Regions from separate parts of the Variovorax arabinosiphilus genome, predicted to be linked through region 2. Evidence: riboswitches for the same ligand, from Rfam matches in the RefSeq annotation. Region 2 holds a riboswitch; the other holds the start of a gene.
The links. Region 2 has a riboswitch for glycine ahead of gcvT (glycine cleavage system aminomethyltransferase GcvT). Riboswitches for the same ligand answer to the same signal wherever they lie in the genome.
Positions count from the first base shown of each region.

Region 1 (10,127 bases), on a different contig from region 2:
CGTGGCAGAACTTCGAGAAGGCGCTCTTGCGCGCATCGCAGGCGCCGCAGTGGTCGAACAGGCCGATGCCGCAGTGCGGGCAGAAATCGATCGCCGGGTTCTTCAGGTCCACCGGGCGCTCGCAGCCGGGGCACACGCTCTTGGCCAGGCGCGCCAGCGCGGTGTCGTAGCTCAGCTCCTCGCGCCGCACGATGTCGGGCTGCGCCTCGGCCAGCTTCTGGCGCGCCAGGTAGCGGTTGAGCGCGACGATCGCGTAGCGCCCGACCAGCACCGTCAGCACGATGCCCACCACGTAGCGCACATAGCCGCCGTAGCTTGGCAGGTAGGGCACCAGCTCGACGAAGAAGGCGAAGAGCGCGAAGAAGATGAAGCCCCAGACGAAGGGCCAGTAGGTGCTCTTGCGCTTCTTCACGAAGAGCCAGCCCGCCACGAGCAGCAGGGGCAGCGTGAGCGCCAGCCGGTAGCCGAACACGCGCAGCTCGACGCGGCGGTATTCGGCACGCAGCTTCTCCTGCGCGTCGGCCTCCAGCACGGCCAGCTTCTGCTGCGCCGCTTCCTGCGCCTGGCGGGCATCGAGCGCGACCTGCTGCTGCGCGTCGACCTTCTGCTGCGCCTCGTCTTCCTTCGCCTTCAGCCCGTCGAGCGCACGGGTGCGTGCGATGAGTTCGGCGTCCTGGTCGGGCTGGGCAGTGGCACGGCGCGTCGCGACCCAGTTGCCGAAGGTCTCGCGGGCCGTGTGGCTGGCCTGCTGGGCGACCGACAGCTTCAGCTCGGCCTGCTCCAGCTCGCGGGCGGCCTGGCGTTCGGTGCGTTCGGCCTCGCGCACGCCGGCCCGCAAGGGCTCCGCCGCCGCGCGGTCGATGAAGTCGTCCAGCTGCAGGGCCCGTTCGACCTGCGGCAGGTCGCCCACCAGCGCGCCGCCGAGCCCGATCAGGAAGCTGGCGAACACCACCGCCACCAGCCACAGCCCGCGGCGAAACCATTTCTCCGACAGTCGCAAAGATTTGCTCATGAATTCTTCCTCGTTGATCTACAGGCCGAGTGTGACCGGCGCCGCACCCAGCCCGCTGCGCTGCAGCCAGGCGAACACCGAATCGGCCGTGACGGTCTCGATGCGGTCGGACAAGCGCTTGTCGTTCGGATGGTCGTCGAAAGCCACATTGGCCTTGCTCATGCGCCCGCCCAGCCGCGTGAGCGGGCCGAGCTTGAGCGTGGTCGGCGTGTAGCCCTTCAAGCGCAGCCACGCCTGCGCCTGGCCGCGGTCGGCGATGGTCGACGGCGCCATGGCCAGCGCCAGCGTCTCGATCACCCACTGGTTCGACTGCTGGTACTTGTCGGCCCACGCATAGCTCACCAGGCTGTAGGCCGGCGTGTGCAGGCGCCCGATGCCATCGACCGGCGCCACGCCCAGCAGCGCGGACAGTTGCGCCTGCACGGCCGGTGTGGGCACCGACCACGCCGCCTCGTAGCGCCAGGGGTCGTCGAGGAAGAACTCGCCCAAGCCCTGGCGATAGAGACCGGAGACTGCCGTGCCGCACTGGTTGAGCTTGTGCGCCACGCGCCACGGGCCGGCGTCGGTCTTGTAGGCGATGCCGACGTGCGACCAGCGCAGCCCGTACTTGCCGAGGTCCTGGCCGGCGCGCGCCAGCAGCACCACGCGCGCACCGCTGGCGTCCAGCGCCTGCGCCGTGCGTTCGGCCAAGGTCAAGCCCTGCTGCACCTGCTGTGCCGTCGGACGCGCCGGCTCGCACGAGCGGCCCGCGTGCGATTCGGTCGGGAAGAGGAACAGGCCGGCCAGCACGACCGCCGCCACGAGCAGCGCGGTGCGCAGCGCCACGCGCATGCGGCAGGGCCAGCGCGCCGCCGCCACGGGGCGCCCGAAGTCGTCGTACCGGCCGAAGTTGGTGGGCGCGCGCGGGTTCACATCAGCCTCTCGTTGTGCAGCAGCGCGCGGCCGATGGTGTTGGGAATGAAGGCGATCATCTCGCCCGCGGCCGACAGCACGACACCGCTGCCGATCACGCTCACCGTGACGACGGTGCCCACCGCAATCGCGCTGCCCTGCGCGGCAGCGCCGGCGAGGTGGACGCTGGCGCGGGCGCCGTCCGACGCGCGCGCCAGCAGGTAGACGGTGCCCTCGGCCGACGCCTCGACCGCCACCACCGTGAGCGCCGCCCCGCCCACCGACAGGGCCACCGGCACGGCCACCACGGCACTGGCGGTGGCGCCCGCCACCGAGGCAGTACCGACCACCGACGCGACCGGCAGCAGCGACAGGGCCGCGGAGGCCTCGCTTTGCGCCTGCGCCGAGAACACGGTGCAGGCGGCCAGCAGGGAAACAACAAACATCTTTTTCATGGGAGTGCTCCTGGGAAAGAGGGGGATGTCGCGCGTCATTCCGCAGCGCTGTCGGCAGCGCGGGCTTCGCGGCGGCCTTGCAGCCGGGCTTCGGCGAGGTCGGCCTCGTGGCGGTCGCGCAGGGTCTTGGCCAGGGTGAACGCCGTGCTGATGAGGAACAGCCAGCTCACGCCCAGGAAAGCCTTGTAGGTCTCGTGGATCTCCATGCGCAGCAGGCCCCAGCCGGTCAGCGCCATGGCCGTGAGGAAGCCGCCCCAGACCACCAGCTTCCACATCGGCGTGTCGCCGGCGGAGCGGGCCGCGCCGTGCTGGTTGTCGCGCACGAACTTCGCCAGCACGAACGCCGCCGACAGGCAGAACACGTAGCCCATCACCATGAAGGCGCGGTCGAGCGCCGCACCGGGCAGCCAGCCCAGGCCGATCGCGCAGAGCGACACGGCGATGCCGAAGGAGGTCCACACCTGGAACTGCCAGGCCCGCGTGTCGCGCTGAAGGGAGACGGTGGAGGGAAGGTTTTGCATGAAAGCCTCGCGGCGTTGTGAAGGTGATCGGATGATCGCCCTCCGCTTGCCGAAAAGGCGCATATCCATGCACCAGACCTCCTACGCAGCGCCATCGGTACCGAATTTCGATACCGACTCGTCGCCTCACATCCGCTGGAGATCGTCCCGGGTGTAGGGCTGCTCGATGCCGGCCAGCCGGACGGCGATGGCTTCGAGCAGGTCCTGCGTGGGCGCCGGCGCGCCCGGCGTCTGGAACGCCAGCGGCAGCAACAGCCCGAGCAGCATCACCGGCCAGGGCGCCCGGGGCGCCGGCTGACGGCGCACCAGCCACAGGAAAACGAGGCAGATCGCGATGCCCAGCAGCAGGCCCGCCGCCACCTCCGACACCGAGTGCGCGAAGATTGCCAGGCGCGAGGCGCCGATGGCCGCGCCCAGGGCCCAGCCGGCGGCCACCGCCACGCAGCGCAGGGCCGGCGACCGCCGCGCCGCGACCATCCAGAGGGCCACCGACCACACGCTGGTGCTGATCGCCGTGTGGCCGCTGAACCCGGTGAAGTTGAAACGCGCGCTGCCCAGGCCCCAGCCCATGAAGGCCAGTTTCGACGCCACGATCAGCGCGCCGCCCACACCGAAGGCCAGGCACCAGCTGAAGGCAGTCCAGCGTCCGCCGCCCGGCGACAGCCACAGCAGCAGCGCGATCAGCACCGACGCCGGCAGCAGCAGCCCGCTGTCGCCCAGCCAGGTGAAGGCGTGCCAGAACGCCGGCGGCACCGCACCGAGGCCGCCCCAGAAAGCGTCGCGCAGCCCCGCCATCAGGTCGCGAGCAGCCCGCTGACGCGCGACTGAAGCGATTCGGGCTGCACCTCGGGCCCGGGGACGGCGGGGCCGACATGCAGACCCACCCGGCTGAACAGCCCGCGGCGGAAGGGCCGCACCATCGCGACGTTCTGCCCGTCACGCTGCTCGATGCGGCTGAAGAACGAGCCCCACAGGTTGGTCAGCGCCATCGGGATCACGGGCGGTTCGAGGCCCTCGTCACGCGCCGCCGCGAGGATCTTCATCACCCCGCCCTTGAAGGGCTGCAGCGTGCCGTCGCGGGTGATCGCGCCCTCGGGGAAGATGGCGAGCAGGTCGCCCTCGCGCAGCACGTCGACCGCCTGCGCGAAGGCGCGCTCGTAGGCGACCGGGTCGTCCTTCTGCGGTGCGATCGGGATCGCCTTGGCCAGCCTGAAGAGCCAGCCCAGCACCGGTACGCGGAAGATGCGGTGGTCCATGATGAAGCGGATGGGCCGCGGGCTGGCCGCCATCAGCAGCACCGCATCGATGAAGCTCACGTGGTTGCACACCAGCACCGCCGCGCCCTCGGTCGGGATGTGCTCGTCGCCGCGGATGCGAAAGCGGTAGATGAAGTGCGACAGCAGCCACGACACGAAGCGCAGCAGGTATTCGGGCACCAGCATGAAGATGTAGAAGGCCACCACCGCGTTGGCGATGCCGGTGAACAGGAAGATCTGCGGAATGGTGAAGCCGGCCTTGAGCAGCGCGCCGGCGATGACCGAGCTGGCGATCATGAAGAGCGCGTTGAGGATGTTGTTCGCGGCGATGATGCGGGCGCGGTGCGTCGGCTGGCTGCGCAGCTGGATCAGCGCGTACATCGGCACGCTGTAGAGGCCGGCGAAGAGCGACAGCAGGCCGAGGTCGGCCATCACCCGCCAGTGCGCCGCCTGCGCCACGAACGCGCCCAGGCCCATCTCCGGCACCGCCGGCAGGCCGCGCGAGGCGAAATACAGGTCGATCGCGAACACGCTCATGCCGATGGCGCCGAGCGGCACCAGGCCGATCTCGACCTGGCGGCGGCTGAGCGTCTCGCACAGCAGCGAGCCGATGCCGATGCCGATCGAGAACACCACCAGCAGCAGCGAGGCGACCTGCTCGTTGCCGTGCAGCACCTCCTTGGCGAAGCTCGGGAACTGGCTCAGGAAGACCGCGCCGAAGAACCACATCCACGAGATGCCCAGCAGCGAGCGGAACACCACGATGTTGCCGTGCGCCAGCTTGAGGTTGCGCCAGGTTTCGCTGAAGGGGTTCCAGTTGACGACCAGGCCCGGGTCGGTGGCGGGCGCCGGGGGAATCGCCTGCGCCACGCCGCGCCCCACCAGCGCCAGCCCCACGCACGCCACCGCCACCGTCGTGTGGCCCACGCCCGGCAGCGCCACCAGCAGGCCACCGGCCACCTGACCGAGCAGGATGGCGACGAAAGTGCCCATCTCGACCATGCCATTGCCGCCGGTGAGCTCGCGCGCGTCGAGCACCTGCGGCAGGTAGGCGAACTTGACCGGGCCGAACAGCGTGGAATGCAGCCCCATGAGGAAGACGCACCCCAGCAGCACCACCGCGTCGGCCCGCACGAAACCCCAGGCGGCGATCGCCATGATGACGATCTCGAGGTTCTTGACGACGCGGATCATCCTCGTCTTGTCGAACTTGTCGGTCAGCTGCCCGGCGGTGGCCGAGAACAGCAGGAAAGGCAGGATGAAGAGCGCACCGATCGCCAGGCCCGCCATGGCCGGCGGCATCCAGCTCAGCTGGAGCTGGTAGGTCACCATCACGGTGAAGGCGAACTTGAAGAGGTTGTCGTTGGCCGCGCCGGCGAACTGCGTCCAGAAGAAGGGGGCGAAGCGCCGCTGGCCCAACAGGGCGAACTGGTTCGCGTGGACGTCGGTCGAAGCAGCAGCGGCGGGTGTCGTCATTCGAATGTCCCTGTCGGGGCTCCTCGGACCGTCATGGCAGTGGCGCGTGGATTGTGCCGCAGGGCCGGGCAGGTCAGCCCGTCGACCGCCCGCAGCACCGGCCAGGCCGCGCAGGCCGCGACCAGGTGCTTGAGCGTGTGGCCCGGGACGATCTGGCCGGTCGCCTCGAAGATCCCGTGATCGCCCAGCTCGAGGAGTTTTGCCACGGCATAGAAGAAGATGACCGCGCCGAGCTTGAGGCCCATCGCGCCCGGCACCGGCCGGAGCAGGGCGAGCCCCAGCACCAGCGCCATGCCGCCGAACTGGACCACCGCCCAGGGCAGGACGTCGCCACGCTCGTGGTACACCGCCACCGCCATCAGACCGCCTGCGAAGGCGACGCAGGCGGCCGGCCAGCCGGCGCGCAGGCTCACCCGCTCGCACACCGCCAGGCCGAGGATGCCGGCGAAGGCGATCGCCATGCCGGCGCGGTCGGCCGCGAGCCGCAGCGCGTCGGGTTGCAGGTGATAGAAGACCGAGCCGGCCGCGGTGAAGATCAAGCCCGCGAAGAACAGCCAGGCACAGTCCAGCGCGGCGGTCGACCGCAGGCGCTCATGCAGGGTGTCGAAGCGCCGCAGCCGCCACAGGCCCCAGAGGCCGAAGGCCGCGAACGGCAGGTTGCTCAGCACGTCCATCGCGAAAGGCAGCCCGCGCCAGGCGCGCGCATCTGCAAAACCCGCACCACCTGCCGCCGAGGGGTCCGGCACGGCCGGCCCGAAGCAGGCGATAAGCACGAAGGCCGCGACGAGCCAGAGCAGCGCGCGCTCGCGCCCCTCCAGCGGCGGGAGCTGCGGCGCCAGGCGTTGGAACAGCGGCCAGGTCGGGAAGCGCTTGGATCGGTTCATGGTGGGCTCCGGTGGTGCGGTGGGAGCGGAATCTAGTTGCCACCGGCACAATTTGGCATCGAAAATCGATACGGTCTGCCAATCCAAGCCGAACGGTATCGAAAATCAGTACCAAGGACCTGTCTCCATGAGCACCACCATCGACCTCGTGCAGGCCGTGAAGAACGAACTCAAAAGCGCCCGCATGACCTACGCCGATCTGGCGCGCGGCCTGGGCATGGCCGAGTCCAGCGTCAAGCGGATGCTGGCCAAGGGCGACATGCCGCTCAGCCGGGTCGACGCGATCTGCCGGGCGCTCAAGATCGACTTCGCCGAGCTGGCGCGCCGCGTGGCCGACGCCCAGCCGCTGCTGCGCGAGCTGACGCAGGAGCAGGAGAAGGCGGTGGTGCGCGACAAGAAACTGCTCCTGGTGGCCATCAACGTGCTGAGCCAATGGACGCTGGAGCAGATCGTGGCGGCCTACCGCATCACCGAGGCCGAGTGCATCGCCTGCCTGGTGCAGCTCGACCGCATCGGCATCATCGAGCTGCGGCCACTCAACCGATACCGGCTCAAGCTGGCCAAGACCTTCCGCTGGCGGCCGCACGGGCCGGTGATGGACTTCTTCCGCGAGAACGTGGTGCTCGACTACTACCGCGGCGGTTTCGACGGCCCGGCCGAGGGCCTGCTGCTGGTGCACGGCTCGATCAGCCGGGCGCTGGCGCCGTCCTTCCTCGAGCGGCTGCAGCGGGTGGCGCAGGACTTCGCGCAGCAGCACCAGACCGACCAGAAGCTCTCGCCCAACGACCGCGAGGGCTACACCCTGCTGCTGGGCATGCGCAACTGGGAGTTCGAGGCCTTCACCCGCCTGCGCCGCGGCGACGCCAAACCGGCCAAGTCGGGGCGAGAACCCTGAAAAACAACAACGGCACATAGGCCGAATGGCCAGTCGCACCAAATTGTCAACAAGGGTAAACTCTAGGTCTGCAGGAGAGCGGGTGTTCCCACCCCACCGTACGCGCAAACTCCCATGAACGCCGAGGTGAACCGCATGCCGGTTCGATGACTGCCGTCTATTGATCTAGCCGTCTGGAGAGCCATCGCCCTGGCGCGATGCACCGAAGGAGCAACCCCGTCGCACGTCGCGTGCGGGCGAATCTCTCAGGTACCAAGGACAGAGGGAGCGGCAACCCGAACCCCGGATCCGACCAGCGACCACAGGGCTGGTCGTGCATCCGCCGTTTGTGCCATCCCACAAGGATTTGGACCATGCGCGTGATTGTTCTGGGCGGCGGGCTGCTTGGCGTCGCTTCGGCCTACTACCTCCAGCAACTCGGCCACGAGGTGACCGTGATCGACCGCCACGGCACGCCCGCGGCCAAGGTCCGGGGCCTGGTCGACACGCCCACGCCGGCGGCCCCTCTGCCCACCTACCGTCCCGGCACCTCGTGGCGCGCCGCGTTCGAACGCGTGCGCAACCGCGTGCATGGCTGGACCGGCTACCTGACCGGCACCGCCCATCGGCCCACGGAGCGCATGGAACATCTGGCGCGCCTGGGCGCCTACAGCCGTGAAAGCGTGCGTGCGCTGGGCCGCGAGGCGGGCGTGACGCAGCCGTCCCGGGGTGCAGGCTGGATGCGGATCTACACCGACGCCGAGGCCTTCGGGCAATTCGCACGCAATGTGCCGCGCCTCCATGCGCTGGGCTGTGTGATGCACCTGCTCTCGGCGGACGAGGCCCTGCGCATCGAGCCCGCGCTCGAACCCCTGCGCGGCCAACTTGCCGGCGCCGCCTTCACGCGCGAAGGCACCTCGTCCGACGCCGCCGGTTTCGTGGGCAGCGCCATCTTCATGTGCCGCGCCGCCGGGGTTCACTTCCTCATGAACCACACGGTGACCCAGCTGCATGCACGCGAGGGCCGGGTCGACCATGTGGAACTGCGCAACGCCGACGGCGAACGCACCACGCTGCGTGCCGACGCGTACGTGATGGCGCTGGGCAGCGGCAGCGCGCCCGTGGCGCAGGGACTGGGCGTGCCGCTGCGGCTGCGGCGGGTCCACGAGCATGTGGTGCTGCTGCCGCTGAAGAACCCGGCGCAGGCCCCGCAGGTCATGCTGCAGGACCTCCACAGCCGGCTGCGCCTGCAGCGCGTCACGACGCCGGACGGCGACCGCCTGCGGGTCTGGACGACGGTGCGGGCCGGGAGTGCCGCCGCCGCGCTGCGCGACGACGTGCGGCTGGCGCGCATGCTCGCGCGGGTCGAGACCTTGCTTCCCGGCCTGGTCGACGCGCGCGGCGCGGTGCTGACCACCACCCCCTATGCACGCAGCGCCAATGGCCTGCCGCTGATCGGCCGCACCCGCATGCGCAACCTGTTCCTGAACGTCGCACCGGGCGCACCCGGCTGGATCCACGCCTGCGGCGCCGGCAAGTCGATCGCCCGCATCGTCAGCGGGATGTCGCCCGAGGTCGAATTCGCCTTCGCGAAGGGCTAGGCGACGAAGACGGTCAGCACGCCGGTGTAGCCGTACACGTGGTGGCGGGCGATCTCGCCGGCCGCGAAGAAGCCGACGAGCGGCACGTCGCCCAGCGCATGCCGCACGATCTGCATCTCGGCGTTGGGGGCGCCGAAGTGCGGCCCGCCGCGGCCCGAGCAGCTGACGTACACCGCACCGGCCACGCGCCGTGCCGGATGCGGCGCCGCCTCGGCCTCGCCGGCCGCCACCGCGCGTGCGGTCGCCAGCGTCTGCTCCTCGGGCTCGAGTTCCTCGCGGATCTCGGCGCAGATGCGCATCAGGTCGGCCCGCGCGGCCTGCGCGTTGCGCCGGCAGAAGCTCATCCGCATGCCGGCTTCGGCCACGTCGGCGATCGCGATGCCGCGGCGTGTCGGGTCGAGTCCGATGATGTGGCGCACCAGCACGTCGGCCCCGAGGTCACCGGTGCGGCGAATGCCGTCGCTGCCCGCATCGACCAGGCCCACCAGGGTCGCGCGCACCGCTTCGATCGCGGCCTGCGGCTCGTCCAGCGACACCTGCAGCTCGGCCAGCAGCACGTCCAGCGCCGGCTCGCCGTCGAGCGTGAGCAGCAGGTTGCCGTCGGCCTCGGTGATCTCGCGTTCGCGCGACACCGGCTGGCAGCCCTGCGTGACGCGCGACACCAGCCGCACACCTTCGCCGAACAGCACGCCCGACATGCCCCCCGAGAAAACGCCGCCGGCCGCGCCGTGGCCGCGGATGTTGCCGTTGCCGCCGATGGCGAACTGCAGCGATTCGTCGCGCCCCGACGAGAGGCCGCCGAACAGGTAGCCGGTGTCGGTGCGCCCGGCCATCTCGCCCACCAGTTCGGCGAGCTCGGGCGTGCGCGGGTCGGCATGGACCAGCGCCGTGTGCGCCTCGAAACCGGCCATCTCGGAGCTGCCCAGCGGCGCCACGCCGGAGAACACGCGGTACTGGTCGCTGGGCAGCGCGCACAGCATCAGGCTGAGCGCGGGCTCGTCGAAGTACTCGGCGTTGTTGGCGGCCACGCCGACGGCGACGGTGCCGGACCAGTCCGTCACCTCCGGCAGCTCGGCGCTCAAGTGGTCGAGGATCTGCTGCGCGTCGTCCGCGTAGTGATCGGTGATGTAGAGCAGGCCCAGTGTCGGCGCGGAGGC
Region 1 covers NZ_JASZYB010000002.1:216,401-226,527, forward strand. Annotated here, with positions in the region: gene QTH86_RS14860 (zinc ribbon domain-containing protein) at 1-1,012, opposite strand, end outside; gene QTH86_RS14865 (DUF2145 domain-containing protein) at 1,031-1,843, opposite strand; gene QTH86_RS14870 (hypothetical protein) at 1,921-2,358, opposite strand; gene QTH86_RS14875 (YiaA/YiaB family inner membrane protein) at 2,394-2,879, opposite strand; gene QTH86_RS14880 (phosphatase PAP2 family protein) at 3,006-3,674, opposite strand; gene QTH86_RS14885 (MFS transporter) at 3,674-5,611, opposite strand; gene QTH86_RS14890 (hypothetical protein) at 5,608-6,495, opposite strand; gene QTH86_RS14895 (helix-turn-helix domain-containing protein) at 6,623-7,390, shown strand; glycine riboswitch at 7,554-7,662, shown strand; gene QTH86_RS14900 (FAD-dependent oxidoreductase) at 7,744-8,970, shown strand; gene QTH86_RS14905 (FIST signal transduction protein) at 8,967-10,127, opposite strand, start outside.
Region 1: it holds a riboswitch for glycine, as region 2 does, so the genes downstream of both, QTH86_RS14900 (FAD-dependent oxidoreductase) here and gcvT (glycine cleavage system aminomethyltransferase GcvT) in region 2, are expected to answer to the same signal.

Region 2 (10,127 bases):
CGCAGGTCGAGGATGCACTCGTGCGCGACATGCCCGTTCGGGCTCGCGTAGAGCGTAGGGTAGTGGTCCTTCAGGCGCGCGCTGATGTAGTTGGCCGAGAGGATCGCCGTCTCGGTCGCGGCCTGCAGCCCGGCCGCGCCCATCATGCGGCAGTACATCCAGCTGATCGGCAACACCGCGGCGTTGCCCAGCGGCGCTGCAGACACGGCGCCGACGTCGTGCCCACCGACACCGGCCGTCGCATGGCCCGGCAGGAAGGGCACGAGGTCTTCCACCACGCACACCGGGCCGACGCCGGGGCCGCCGCCGCCGTGGGGGATGCAGAAGGTCTTGTGCAGGTTCAGGTGGCTCACGTCGCCGCCGAACTCGCCCGGGGCAGCCACGCCGACCAGCGCGTTCATGTTGGCGCCGTCGACGTACACGCGGCCGCCATGCGCATGCACCAGCTCGCAGAGTTCCTTCACGCGGGTCTCGAACACGCCGTGCGTGCTCGGGTACGTGATCATCACTGCGGCGAGGTTCGCGCTGTGCTTCTCGCAGGCGCGCTTCAGGTCGTCGAGGTCGACGTTCCCTTGCGCGTCGCAGGCGGTCACGACCACCTGCATGCCGGCCATCTGCGCGCTGGCCGGGTTGGTGCCGTGCGCCGACGACGGGATCAGGCAGATGTTGCGCTGGCCTTCGCCCTTGGACACATGGAAGGCCTTGATCGCCAGCAGGCCGGCGTACTCGCCCTGCGAGCCGGCGTTGGGCTGCAGGCTGATGCCGGCGTAGCCCGTGGCTTCGCAGAGCCAGTCGCGCAGCTGCTGGTCGAGCTCGGCGTAGCCCTGCAACTGGTCGGCCGGCGCGAAGGGGTGGATGTTCGCGAACTCGGGCCAGGTGATCGGGATCATCTCGCTGGTCGCGTTGAGCTTCATGGTGCAGCTGCCCAGCGGGATCATGCTGCGGTCGAGCGCCAGGTCCTTGTCGGAGAGGCTGCGGATGTAGCGCAGCATCGCCGTCTCGCTCTTGTGCGTGTTGAACACCGGGTGCGTGAGGAAGGCCGAGGTGCGGCGCAGGTCGTCCGGAATGCGCACCGGGGCGGTGTCGGCCAGCTCCTCGAAGCGCGGCATCGGCGTGCCGGTGGGCACGAACAGCGCCCACAGCGTCTCGATGTCGGCGCGCGTCGTCGTCTCGTCGAGCGAGATGCCCAGGTGCTGCTGCAGCCGATGGCGCAGGTTGACGCCGGCCGTGTTCGCGTGCGCGAGGATGGCGGCGGTGTCGTCGCCGCTCTTCACGGTCAGCGAATCGAAGGCGGTGGTGTTGACCAGCTCGCGGCCCATCTGCTCGAGGCCCGCGGCCAGGATGCCGGTGAGCGCTGCCACCCGCTGCGCGATGCGCGTGAGGCCGGCCGGGCCGTGGTACACGGCGTACATGCTCGCGACGACGGCCGGCAGCACCTGCGCCGTGCAGATGTTCGACGTGGCCTTCTCGCGGCGGATGTGCTGTTCGCGCGTCTGCAGCGCGAGGCGGTAGGCGGGCGAACCGTGCACGTCGACGCTCACGCCGACCAGCCGGCCCGGCAGTGAGCGCTTGAACGCATCGCGGCAGGCCAGGTAGGCGGCGTGCGGGCCGCCGTTGCACATCGGCATGCCGAAGCGTTGGGTGGTGCCGCAGACGATGTCGGCGTCCCATTCGCCGGGGGGCGCCAGCAGCGTCAGCGCCAGCAGGTCGGCCGCCACGCACAGCGCGGCGTCGCAGGCATGCGCATGGCCGGCCAGCGGACGCAGGTCGTGCACCTGGCCGGTGGTGCCGGGGTACTGCGCCAGCACACCGAAGAAGTCGCCGCTGGTCATGAGGTGCGGCAGCGTTTCGGACGCAGTGCTCACCTTGATCTCGATGCCCAGGGGGGCAGCGCGCGTGCGCAGCACTTCGATGGTCTGCGGGTGGCAATCGCCGGCCACCAGGAAGATGTTGCTTTTGGACTTCACGCTGCGCTTGGCGAGCGTCATGGCCTCGGCCGCGGCCGTCGCTTCGTCGAGCATCGACGCGTTGGCGATCGCCATGCCGGTCAGGTCGCAGACCATGGTCTGGAAGTTGACCAGCGCCTCCATGCGGCCCTGCGAGATCTCGGCCTGGTAGGGCGTGTAGGCCGTGTACCAGGCGGGGTTCTCGAGGATGTTGCGCAGGATCACGCCAGGTGTGTGGGTGCCGTAGTAGCCCTGGCCGATGAAGTTGCGCGCCACCGTGTTCTTCGCCGCCATCTTCTTCAGTTCGGCCAGTGCGTCGGCCTCGCTCACCGGCGCGGGCAAGCGCATCGGCCGCGTACGGCGGATGGCCGGCGGCACGATGCCGTCGATCAGTTCCTCGCGCGTGGCCGAGCCGATGACCGGCAGCATGCGCGCCTCGTCGGCCGGTTCGATGCCGATGTGACGGGCGATGAATTCGTCGGCGTTCTCGAGTTCGCGCAGGGTGGGGAAGGATGGCGTCGGCATGGGAATGAAGCGATGGGGGCGAGGAAGAAAGGCGGATCAGCTTTCGGCGGCGAACTTGTCGTAGTCGGCCGCGTCGAGCAGGGTGTCGAGCTGCAGCGGGTCGCTCAGCTTGACCTTGAAGAACCAGCCGGCGGCCAATGGGTCGCTGTTGGCGAGCGAGGGGTCGGCGCGCAGGGCTTCGTTGACTTCGGTGATTTCGCCCGAGACGGGCATGAACACGTCGGCCGCGGCCTTGACCGACTCGACGACGCCGGCGACTTCGCCCTGCGCGAAGGTCTTGCCGACGTCCGGCAGATCGACGAACACGACGTCGCCCAGCGCGTCCTGCGCATGCACGGTGATGCCGACGATCGCGTCGCTGCCGGTGGCCTGGACCCACTCGTGGTCCTTGGTGAATTTGGTGCTCATGGGGGCTCCTGAAAAGGGATGAAAAAGAAATCAGCCTCGGTAGTATCGGGTCGGCACGAAGGGCAGGGTGGTGACCTCCATCGGCACTGGCTTGCCACGCACGATGGCCTGGATGCGGGTGCCCGGCTCCGCATACGCGGTGGCGACATAGCCCATGGCGATCGGCCGGTCGGCCGTCGGCCCGAGCAGGCCGCTGGTCACCTGGCCGATGGCGGCACCCTCGAAGGACTCGAGCGGCGTGCCGTCGCGCACCGGGATGCGTTCCAGCGCGACCAGGCCGACGCGGCGGCGCTTGAGCGTGTCGTGGTCGGCGATGCCCGCCGCGCCCGACGCTGCGGCCGCCAGCTGGGCCAGCACCTTGTCGGCACCGGGAAAACCGCCGGCCCGCGCGCCACCGGTGCGGCGCACCTTCTGGATCGCCCAGTTGAGCGAGGCCTCGACCGGCGTGGTCGTCTCGTCGATGTCGTGGCCGTAGAGGCACAGGCCCGCTTCCAGCCGCAGCGAGTTGCGCGCGCCCAGGCCGATCGGCTGCACCTCGGGCTGCGCCAGCAGCAGGCGGGCCAGCGCCTCGGCGTCGTCGGCCTTCACCGAGATCTCGAAGCCGTCTTCGCCGGTGTAGCCGCTGCGGGTGACGAAGGCCGGGATCTTCACGTCCTTGTCGCCGATCTGCACCGCGCCGCCCGTCATGAAGACGAAGCGCTCGACGCCAGGCGACAGCCGCGCCAGCGTGGCGGCGGCCTGCGGGCCCTGCAGCGCGAGCAGCGCGTGGTCGGGCATCGGCTGCACGTCGCAGCGCGCGCCGATGCGAGCCTGGATGTGCGCCAGGTCGGCCACCTTGCAGGCGCCGTTGACGATGACGAAGAGCGAGTCGTGGCCTTCGTTGAAGAACATCAGGTCGTCGAGGATGCCGCCGGCATCGTTCAGCAGCAGGCCGTAGCGCTGCTTGCCGGGCGCCAGGTCGACCACGTCGACCGGCATCAGCGTCTCGAAGGCCGCGGCGGCGTCGGGGCCGACCAGGCGCAGCTGGCCCATGTGCGAGATGTCGAACAGGCCGGCGGCCGTGCGGGTGTGCTTGTGCTCGGCCATCAGGCCGGCGGGGTACTGCACGGGCATCGAGTAGCCGGCGAAGGGCACCATGCGGGCGCCGAGTTCGACGTGCAGGGCGTGCAGCGGGGTCTTCTGGAGCGGAAGCGAATCGTCGGAAGCAGCCATGGGCGCTCTCCAAAACAAGGGGCAGACGGAATCCACGACGCAAGTCATGGGCCACCCCTGCTGTCCGCTCTACCTGAGAGATTCGCCCCGCCTCGTCAAAGGCTTAGGGTTTGCTCCTTCGGTGGGCCGGCGTGTCGCGATGGACTACCGACCTCTCTCCAGCAAGGAAACGCCCGGGTGAACGGGCGCCTCGTCAGTCCTTGGTACCTGAGCGTTCGGATGGATCCTGCGCCTTCGGCGGCCCGTTGCGGGCACTCTCCTGACCGGGTGAGTGTAGTGGATCGGCGCGGGCTCAGTGCACCGTTTCGGCTGGCAACAACCTGGCAATGCGATCACGGATGGCGTCGGCGCGCTCGTCGCCAGCGGCCTGGCGGATCTCCGCGAGCATCGTGTCGGCGACGGCCAGCATGGAGGGGCGGTCGCGCGCCTCGCGCAGCGTGTCTCGCAGGACCTGCGCCATCGCGGGGTCGCGCCGCGCGAACATGCGCTCGCACAGGTCGAACAGGAACATGCGCGTGGTGGCCAGCGACGGCTTGCCGTCGAAAGGGTCGGCCGATGCGGTGGCGGGCACAGCGGGCGCCGACGGCTCGGGCACCTCCGCGACGACGACGGCTGGTGCGTCGAGCCGCTCGTCCGGCGCGTGCAGATACCCCTCGTGCAACAGGTGGCGCGCCACGCGCAGCGCCTCGTCCCGGTCGGTGAAGAGCGGCACGAAGTCGGTCACCGAGCGCTGGCCGTCGGCCATCAGCAGCACGGCGCGCTCGCGCTGCGTCAGCGTGCGGCGGCCGGGGCGCAATTCGTCGCGGGCCTTGTCGGTCTTGCTGAAGAACATCGGATGCCGGGCGGAGGATAGGACTCGCCAGCATCGGGGCTGGGCGTGACAGCGGCATGAAGGCCACTGTCACGCCCGTGCACTATTTCGCGTAGACCAGGTCGCGCAGCGTGAGGGAGATCGCCGGGAAGTAGGTGATCAGCATCAGGCAGCCGAGCACCACCCCCACGAAGGGGATCAGGTCCTTCACGATGCGGTCCAGGGATATTCGCGCCACGGTGCAGGCCGCGAACAGGTTCACGCCGAAGGGCGGCGTGATCATGCCGAGCGCCAGGTTGACCACCATGATCAGCCCGAAGTGCACCGGGTCGATGCCGAAGTGCATCGCCACCGGCGCCAGGATGGGCGCGAGCACGATGATGGCCGCACTGGTTTCGATGAACATGCCGATGACGAACAGCGCCGCGTTCACGCCCAGCAGGAACATGGCGGGCGACTGCAGCACCTGCTCGAGCCAGCGGCCGATGGCGTCGGGCACGCCCGCGCGCGTGATCAGGAAGGCGAACAGCCCGGCGTTGGCGATGATGAACATGATCACCGCCGACGACAGCACCGACTTGCGCAGGATCACGAACAGGTCGGTGACCTTGATCTCGCGGTAGATCACCATGCCGACGACCAGCGCGTAGAACACGGCCACGGCCGATGCCTCGGTGGGCGTGAAGACGCCGCCGTAGATGCCGCCGAGGATGATCACCGGCATCAGCAGTGCCCAGCCGGCCTGCCACAGGGCGCGGCCGAAGGGCATGCGGCCCTCGCCGTCGTTCTTGCCCCAGCCCTTGAACTTGCAGTAGACCCACACGAAGAGCATCAGCGCCAGGCTGATCAGGATGCCCGGGCCGAAGCCGGCGATGAACAGTTCGCCGATCGACACCTCGGCGCTCACGCCGTACAGGATCATCGGGATCGATGGCGGGATGATCACGCCCAGCTCGGCGCTGGTGGCCTGCAGCGCGGCGGCGTACGAGGTGGGGTAGCCGTGCTTGATGAGCGCGGGGATCAGGATGGCGCCGATGGCGAAGGTGGTGGCCACCGACGAGCCCGACACCGCCGCGAAGATCATGCAGGTGAGCACGCAGGTCATCGGCAGGCCGCCCTGCACGCCGCCCACGATGCTCTTGGCGAACTCCACCAGGCGGCGCGAGATGCCGCCGGTTTCCATGAGGTTGCCGGCCAGGATGAAGAAGGGGATCGCCGCTAGCGGAAACTTGTTGATCGAGTTGAAGATCTCCTTGGCGGAGATCAGCATGTTGGCGCCGTTGACCTGCATGCCCACGATCGAGGCGAGGCCGATCGAGACGGCGACAGAGACCGACAGTGCGAAGCACAGCACCATCGTGCCAACCATCATGGGCGTCATTGCGCGGTCTCCAGTTCGAGCCGCTTCGGATCGAGAAAATTGCCGGCGATGCCGAACAGGGAAAAGACGGCGCCGACGGGCAGCGCGAGGTAGGCCCAGACCATCGACAGGCTCTCCAAGCCCGCCATCGACTGCACGCGGCCGCGCATCGCGTAGTCCCAGCCGTACCAGAGGATGATCAACATCAGCGTGAGTGCGGCGAGGCTCACCACCGCGTCCAGCACGCGGCGAAAGCGCGGCGGGCTCCAGCGGTAGAGCACGTCGACGCTCACCATGGCGCCCTGGCGGAATGCCATCGGGATGCCCAGGAAGACCATCCAGATCAGGCTGACCCGGATGAGGATCTCGCTCCACTCGGCAGGCCGCTCGAGCACGAAACGGGTGACGATCTGGAACACGCCGAGCGAGGAGGCGATGACCAGCATCGCGCAGGCGAGCACCATGGACGCGCCGGTCGTCCAGCGCTCCAGGCCAAGGAATTTATCTTTCATCTCTACGCCGTTCTCAAAAACAAAAAAGCCCGCCGAAAGCTGCGGCGGGCCCCGGTGCCATCCCGTGCGGGACGGCGGCCCGGGCATCACTTCACATCGCGGATCTTGTCGAGGTTGGCCTTGCCGAACTGCTTCTCGAAGTCGGCGTTGACGGGCGCCAGCATGGCGACGAACTTCGCCTTGTCGACGTTCTCGATCACGGTCATGCCCTGGGCGCGCAGTTCCTTCACGCCGTTGGCATCGTCCTGGTCGACGCGGTCGCGGTTGGCCTTCACGGCCACCTTCGCGGCCTCGAGGAACGCGGTCTTGTCGGCGGCGCTGAGCTTGTCGAACGACGCCTTGTTCATGACGAAGATGCAGGGCGAGTACACGTGGCCCGTCAGCGACAGGTGCTTCTGCACCTGCGAGAACTTGGCCGACATGATCACCGGCAGCGGGTTCTCCTGGCCGTCGACCGTGCCCTGTTGCAAGGCGGTGAAGACCTCCGGGAAGGCCATCGGCGTCGTGATGATGCCCAGGCCCTTGTACGCCGCGATGTGCACCGGGTTCTCCATGGTGCGCATCTTCAGGCCCTTGAGGTCCTCGGGCGCCTTCACGTCGCGCTTGCTGTTGGTCATGTGGCGGAAGCCGTTCTCGCCCCAGGCCAGTGCCTTGAAACCCTTGGCGTCGAACTTGGCCAGCAGGTCCTGGCCGATCGGGCCGTCGAGCACCGCGCGGGCGTGCGCCTTGTCGCGGAACAGGAAGGGCACATCGAGGATCTTCGTCTCGGGCACGAAGTTGGGGACGGGGCCGGTCGACGAGAAGGCCAGCTCCTGCGTGCCGAGCTGAACCGCCTCGATGGATTCGCGTTCGCCGCCGAGTGCGCCGTTGTAGAAGGTCTCGACCTTGTAGCGGCCGCCGGTGCGGGTCGCGACTTCCTTGGCGAAGGTGTCGATGGCGACGCCCTGGTGCGAGTTCTGCGCGGTCGAGATGCTGATCTTCATGGTGGTCTGCGCGAACGCGGCGCAGGCCAGGCCCATTCCCAGAACCAGGCCAGCGGCCAGTCGGTTCAACTTCATGCGGTGTCTCCTGTTTTGAAAAAGACTGCGCGCGGGACATGCCGGCGCGCAGGCAGGCCGCGACTATGCCGCACTCTGCTGCAGTGCAGCGTCGGGATTTCCACGGGGAGCGCGCCGTGTTAAGAGCGCGCGTTTCCGGTGTGTTTCAGGCGCGGGCCGGGCGGATCGCCGACTTCGGCCGGAAGGCCTTGCAGACGGCGTCGTCCGTCTCGAGGTACGGCCCGCCGATCAGGTCGATGCAGTAGGGCACGGCCGCGAAGATGCCCGGCACGGCCTGCGAGCCGTCGGCGTTCTTCAGGCCTTCGAGCGTCTCCGCGATGGCCTTGGGCTGGCCCGGCAGGTTGAGGATCAGCGCGCGGTCGCGAATCACCGCGACCTGGCGCGACAGGATCGCCGTCGGCACGAAGCGCAGGCTGATCTGCCGCATCTGCTCGCCAAAGCCCGGCATTTCCTTGTGCGCCACGGCCAGCGTCGCCTCGGGCGTGACGTCGCGCAGGGCGGGGCCGGTGCCGCCGGTGGTGAGCACCAGCGCGCAGCCGGCGTCGACCAGCTCGATCAGCGTGGCGCTGATGCCGGCCTGCTCGTCGGGGATCAGCCGCGCCTCGAAGTCGATCGGGTTGCGCAGGGCGCGGGTCAGCCAGTCCTTCAGCGCGGGCAGGCCCTTGTCTTCGTACACGCCGGTGGAGGCGCGGTCGCTGACCGAGACGATGCCGATGTGGACGGGGTCGAACGTGTCGTTCACGCGTCGCGCTCCCGCGATTCCTCGCTGGCTTCGGCCGCACGGTCGCTGCCTGCGTGGGCGGCCAGTTGCGCGCGCACCAGCTGGAACACCTCGCGGTAGGACTTGCCCTGGCGCGGTGCTTCGCCGGGCTTGCCGGCCTTGATGTCCTTGCGGGCCTGACGCACCAGGGCGCGCAGCTGCTGGCTGTCGGTGTCGGGATGGGTTTCTATCCAGCCGCCGAGCGCGTCGTCGTCGGCGATGAGCCGGTCGCGCCAGCGCTCGGCCTCGTGCAGCATGGCGGTTTCCTCGGCGGGTCCGCTGTGCTGTTCGTCGAGCGCGCTGCGCACGGCGTCGAGCACCTCGGGGTCGAGCGCGCGCATCAGCTTGCCGATGAACTGCATCTGGCGGCGCTTGCCTTCGAAATTGGTGATGCGGCGCGCCTCGACGATCGCGTCGACCAGCTTCTCGCCGAGCGGCAGCTGGTCGAACAGGCCGGCGCGCAGACCGAGCAGGTCTTCACCGAGCTTCTGCAGCTCGGCGCTTTCGCGCTTGAGGTCGGTCTTGCTGGCGTCGTCGGTGCCCTTGAGCTCGCGTTTGAGCTCCAGGTCGAGTTCGCTGCCTTCGGCAACGAATTCGCCACGGACGTAGTAGCCTTTTTTGGGTTTGCGGGACATCGGGAGATCCTGGGCCGCAAAGGACCGCGCGAGAGAGGAGAACAGGGGGCCAAGTATCATAGCCAACACATGACGACATCCTCCACGCGCCCCGCGTCCGGCTTTGCGTACAGCCGCTCTTTCTTCGAAAACCTGGTCGACTCCGCCTTGGCGCATGCCAAGAAGCTGGGCGCCACCGACGCGGGGGCCGAGGCCTCCGAGGGCTGCGGCCTGAGCGTGTCGGTGCGCAAGGGGGAACTGGAGAACGTCGAGCGCAACCGCGACAAGTCGCTGGGGATCACGGTGTACGTCGGCAACCGCCGCGGCAACGCGAGCACCTCCGATTTCTCCGAGGCCGCCATCGCCCAGACGGTGCAGGCTGCCTACGACATCGCACGCTTCACCGCCGAAGACCCGGTCGGTGGACTGCCCGACGAGGCCGACATCGTGCGCGAGCAGCCCGATCTCGACCTGTTCCACCCCTGGGACATCGACAGCGAGCGCGCCGCCACGCTGGCGCTCGAATGCGAGGCTGCGGCCCTGTCGACCGACAAGCGCATCACCAACAGCGAAGGCGCCGGCGTCTCGGCCCAGCAGAGCCACTTCTTCAGCGCCCACACGCACGGCTTCCGCGGCGGCTATGCCAGCTCGCGGCATTCCATCTCAGTCGCACCGATCGCCGGCAAGGGCGACGACATGCAGCGCGACGCCTGGTACAGCTCCATGCGCTCGGCCGACGAACTGGCCAGCCCCGCATCGGTGGGCCGCTATGCCGCGGAGCGTGCGCTGTCGCGCCTGAAGTCGCGCAAGATCAAGACGACGCAGTGCCCCGTGCTGTTCGAGTCGCCGCTGGCCGCCGGCCTGCTGGGCGGCCTGGTGCAGGCCACCAGCGGCGGCGCGCTCTACCGCAAGAGCACCTTC
Region 2 covers NZ_JASZYB010000001.1:1,454,150-1,464,276, reverse strand. Annotated here, with positions in the region: gene gcvP (aminomethyl-transferring glycine dehydrogenase) at 1-2,471, opposite strand, end outside; gene gcvH (glycine cleavage system protein GcvH) at 2,508-2,879, opposite strand; gene gcvT (glycine cleavage system aminomethyltransferase GcvT) at 2,910-4,091, opposite strand; glycine riboswitch at 4,142-4,263, opposite strand; glycine riboswitch at 4,276-4,363, opposite strand; gene QTH86_RS07005 (hypothetical protein) at 4,384-4,923, opposite strand; gene QTH86_RS07000 (TRAP transporter large permease) at 5,006-6,283, opposite strand; gene QTH86_RS06995 (TRAP transporter small permease) at 6,280-6,774, opposite strand; gene QTH86_RS06990 (TRAP transporter substrate-binding protein) at 6,861-7,832, opposite strand; gene mog (molybdopterin adenylyltransferase) at 7,978-8,574, opposite strand; gene yjgA (ribosome biogenesis factor YjgA) at 8,571-9,227, opposite strand; gene pmbA (metalloprotease PmbA) at 9,297-10,127, shown strand, end outside.